2 regions of the Ruthenibacterium sp. genome follow, and region 1 is predicted to be linked to the other one. Evidence: predicted binding sites of a transcription regulator. Region 1 holds the regulator's gene; the other holds the start of a gene.
The links. The regulator Rex, encoded in region 1, represses fermentation and respiration genes when NADH is low (regulators of the CRP and FNR family bind a similar motif). The targets are predictions, from matches to a motif close to ATTGTTAANNNNTTAACAAT.

Region 1 (2,452 bases):
CGGCGGCGACGGCATCGGCCCGACCATTACGCATGAGGCCGAGCGCGTGCTGCGCTTCCTTTTAAAGGACGAGGTGGAAAGGGGCAAGGTGACGTTCAAGGAGATCGACGGCCTGACCATCGAGAACCGCGCCGCCCACATGAAAGCCATCCCCGACGACGTGCTGGCCGAACTGAAGGCCTGCCACGTCATCCTGAAAGGGCCTACCACCACCCCCCGCGCAGGCGACGAATGGCCCAACATCGAAAGCGCCAACGTTGCCATGCGCAAGGAGCTGGATCTGTTCGCCAACGTACGGCCCGTGAAGGTGCCCGAGGAAGGCATCGACTGGACGTTCTTCCGTGAGAACACTGAGGGCGCGTACACCCTGGGCAGCTGCGGCTTCGAGACCGAGGACGGCATCTCTGTGGATTTCACCATCACTACCACTGACGGCACGCAGCGCATTGCAGAGCTTGCGTATGATTTTGCCAGGAAAAACCACAAAACCCGCGTGTCCATCGTTACCAAAGCCAACATCATCAAGGCCACGGACGGCAAGTTTTTGAAGCTCTGCCAGGCCGTGGGGGAAAAATACCCTGAAATCACCACGGACGACTGGTATATCGACATCATGACGGCCAAGCTGGTGGACAAAAAGCGCCGCACCGATTTTCAGGTGTTCGTGCTGCCCAACCTGTACGGCGACATCATCACTGACGAAGCGGCCGAATTCCAGGGCGGCGTAGGCACGGCGGGCAGCGGCAACATCGGCAAGCGCTACGCCATGTTTGAGGCCATTCACGGCTCGGCGCCGCGCATGGTGAAGGAGGGACGCGCCCAGTATGCGGACCCGTGCAGCATGCTACGCGCCAGCGTGATGCTGCTGTCCCACATCGGCTACCAGGCCCAGGCGGACAAGCTCACCGCCGCGCTGGACAAATGCATGTTCACGGAAAAGGCGCTCACCGTCACGGGCCGCGACACCGGCTGCACCTGCACCGAGTTCGGCGATTACGTGATGCGCACCATCGAGACCCTTTAATTTAGACGAAAAGAAGTTGGTGAAGACAATGGCGGCGCAAAACCAGAATAAAGTCTCCCTTCCCGTCATCAAGCGGCTGCCGAAATACTACCGCTATATTTCGGACATGCACAACAACGGCATCGTGAAGGTGTCTTCCAGTGAGCTTGCCCGAATGATGGGCACCACAGCCTCACAGGTCCGGCAGGATTTCAACTGCTTCGGCGGTTTCGGCCAACAGGGCATCGGCTACCATGTGGATGTGCTGCTCAGCGAGATATCCAAGCTGCTGTTCAGTGAAAAGAATCTCAACGCAGTGCTCATCGGTACAGGCCGTCTGGGCCGCGCCATATCCGGCTATCTTTCCGCCGAGGCCCGGGGCTATCACCTGATGGCCGCATTCGACAAAAGCCCGGACGAGATCGGCCGGGAGCTGCAGTGCGGCGTGATGGTGCAGGACGTGGCCGAGCTGGCCGCTTTCTGCGCCGCACACCACCCGGACGTAGCGGTGCTTTGCATCCCGCGCGCGGGCGCGAAGGCCGTAGCCCCCACGCTGGTGGAGGCCGGTGTAAAGGGCTACTGGAACTTCAGCCACTACGACCTCTCGGTGGACTACGAGGGTATCACGGTGGAGAACGTCCACCTGGGTGACAGCCTGATGAGCCTGGGCTACCGTGTGCGCAACGATTAAAACGACAGGATAGGGACGGTCTTACCAAATGGCAAAGCTATATTTCCGATACGGCGCCATGAACAGCGGCAAGAGCACCGCGCTGATGCAGGTAGCCTACAACTACGAAGAGCGCGGCATGCGCGTGCTTATCATGAAGCCCTCCATAGATACCAAAGGCGGCGAAAAGCTGATGTCCCGCCTGGGTGTGGAGCGGCGTGTTGACATCGCGGTGCGGCCGGATATGGACCCGTTGGCGCTGGTGCGCGCGGATATTGCAAAAAACGGGCCTCTTGCCTGCGTTCTGACGGACGAAAGCCAGTTTTTCACGTCATGGCAGGCCGAACAGCTTTTCATGGTGACTGTGGCGCTGAACGTGCCGGTCATCTGCTACGGCCTGCGGGCGGATTTTTCCCTGCAGGGTTTTCCCGGTTCCACCCGTCTGCTGGAGCTTGCCCACAACATCGAAGAGATGAAAACCATCTGCCAGTGCGGGCGCAAGGCAATGTTCAACGGCCGCAAGGTAAATGGAAAATTTGTGTTTGAAGGCGCACAGGTGGCCATTGACATGGAAAACAATGTGCAGTACGAATCGCTGTGTCCCCAGTGCTATTTCCGCGAACGGGACAAGTTTTTTGCAGAAAAGGCGGCGGAGGCGGCACAGAAACCCGGCGCAGACGCGCCGTGATGCGCATTTTCTCCGCCGATTCAAACCAGAAAGCCCGCTCCGGGTACAGGCGTAAGGCCGTTCCCGGAGCGGGCTCTTGTATTCTATTTTA
Region 2 (2,452 bases), on a different contig from region 1:
GCGCCGTTCGACGTGCGGTTCATCAGCTTTGACGACCTGCGCGCGGACGCCCATGTGCTGGACGGCGTGGACGTGCTCATCAATGTGGGCGACGGCGACACGGCCCACACCGGCGGCGGCGAATGGGAGAACCCGGCCGTGGCGGCCGCTGTGCGCGGCTTCGTGTACAATGGCGGCGGCATCGTCGGCGTGGGCGAACCATCGGGCCACCAGTACGAGGGACATTATCTGCAGCTGGCCGGCGTACTGGGCGTGGAGAAGGAAACGGGCTTCACGCTGGGCTACGACAAATACAACTGGGACGAGCATCCCGGCCACTTCATTCTGGAGGACTGCACGAAGCCGGTGGATTTCGGCGAGGGAAAAAAGGGCATCTACGCGCTGCCGGACACGGAGATCCTGGTGCAGCGGGAAAAAGAGGTGCAGATGGCCGTGCATGCGTTTGGCAAGGGCCGGGCGGTGTACATCAGCGGCCTGCCGTACAGCTTTGAAAACAGCCGCGTTTTGTACCGCAGCATCCTGTGGAGCGCCCACGATGAAGAAAGCCTGCACAAGTGGTTCAGCAGCAACTTCAACGTGGAGGTACACGCCTATGTGAAGAACGGCAAGTACTGCGTTGTGAACAACACCTACGAGCCGCAGAGCACCGTTGTTTACAAGGGCGACGGCACAAGCTTTGCGCTGGATATGGCGGCCAACGAGATCAAATGGTACGAGATATGATGCCGCCGCTGTGACGGCATGAGGGCAGGGCGCTCCGCCGCGGCGAAAGGCCGCGGCGCGGGCGCCCCGTTTTTGAATGAACGCGGCGCTTCCCCGCGCGTGCCGCTGTGCGGAACGCGCCCGCGGCCCGGATTGCACGATCGTACAATCCCTATGGAAAATGTGTGAATACGATGTAAATCTTTTGTCTTTTCGGCTCATTTTCCGTAAAACAGCTTGAGCTTTTTTTAACAAAGAGGTATAATAAATCCAAATCGCATTTTATTGGAAAGCGGGGGCAGGCCCCGCGATGCGAAAGGAAGCGCGGGCCATGGGCGCGCGTTTCAAAACAGAGGGAATTACATTAAAGAAAGGTGATTTGATTATGGCATTGACAAGCAACCAGCATGTTCTGGACTGGGTCAAAGAGATGGAAGAGCTCATGACCCCGGACAAAACCATCTGGATCGACGGTTCGGAAGGCCAGCTGCGCGCCCTGCGTGAGCAGGCGTTCGCCACGGGCGAGCTGACGGAGCTGAACCAGGAGGAGCTGCCCGGCTGCGTGCTGCACCATACCGCGAAAAACGACGTGGCCCGCGTGGAGGACCGCACGTTCATCTGCACCTCCAACAAGGCGGACGACTGCATGATGGTCAACTGGATGGACCCCAACGAAATGAAGGCCAAGCTGCTGCCCCTGTACAAAAATGTGATGGCGGGCCGCACCATGTACGTTATTCCTTACTGCATGGGCCCCATCGGCAGCCCGTTCTCCAAGGTCGGCGTTGAAGTGACCGACTCCATCTACGTTGTGCTGAACATGGATATCATGACCCGCGTGGGTGTGAAGGCCCTGCGTCAGCTGGGCGATTCCAACGATTTCGTGCGCGGCCAGCATGCCCGTGCGGACATCGACCCGGAGAACCGCTACATCGTCCAGTTCCCCGAGGACAACGCCATCTGGTCCATCAACTCCGGCTACGGCGGAAACGTGCTGCTGGGCAAAAAATGCTTCGCACTGCGCATCGCCAGCTACCAGGGCTACAAGGAAGGCTGGATGGCCGAGCACATGCTGATCCTCGGCATCGAGGACCCGCAGGGCAACGTGGACTACATCACCGCCGCGTTCCCCTCTGCCTGCGGCAAAACCAACCTGGCCATGCTCATCCCGCCCGAAGTGTATGCCAAGCAGGGCTACAAGGTGTGGACGGTGGGCGACGATATCGCCTGGATGCACATTGGCGACGACGGCCGCCTGTATGCCATCAACCCGGAGAACGGCTTCTTCGGCGTGGCTCCCGGCACCAACGAGAAATCCAACCCCAACGCCCTGCACACCACGATGAAGGGCACCATTTTCACCAACGTTGCGCATAACCTGGAGAACAACACCGTGTGGTGGGAAGGTCTGGACAAGAACCCGCCTGAGGATGTTCAGGAGTGGACGGGCCTGGCCGTGGACGGCAAGGAGTACATTGCAAACGGCGGCAAGCTGGCCCACCCCAACAGCCGCTTCACCGCTCCGGCCGCGAACTGCCCCTGCCTGTCCAAGGAGTTCAACAACCCCAACGGCGTACCTGTCACCGCGATGGTGTTCGGCGGCCGCCGCGCCAAGACGGCTCCGCTGGTCTACCAGTCCTTCAGCTGGGCGCACGGCGTGTATGTCGGCTCTGCCATGGCTTCTGAGACAACTGCCGCCGCTGCCGGCGCTGTGGGCGTTGTCCGCCGCGATCCGATGGCCATGCGTCCG

Region 2: the regulator Rex is predicted to act here: its motif matches at 939-958, upstream of IIY41_RS08980 (phosphoenolpyruvate carboxykinase (GTP)).

Annotation. Positions count from the first base shown of each region.
Region 1 is NZ_JAFOIN010000046.1:24,096-26,547, reverse strand. It holds gene IIY41_RS05015 (isocitrate/isopropylmalate family dehydrogenase) at 1-1,024, shown strand, start outside; gene IIY41_RS05010 (redox-sensing transcriptional repressor Rex) at 1,053-1,694, shown strand; gene IIY41_RS05005 (thymidine kinase) at 1,723-2,361, shown strand.
Region 2 is NZ_JAFOIN010000080.1:35,450-37,901, forward strand. It holds gene gnpA (1,3-beta-galactosyl-N-acetylhexosamine phosphorylase) at 1-723, shown strand, start outside; gene IIY41_RS08980 (phosphoenolpyruvate carboxykinase (GTP)) at 1,088-2,452, shown strand, end outside.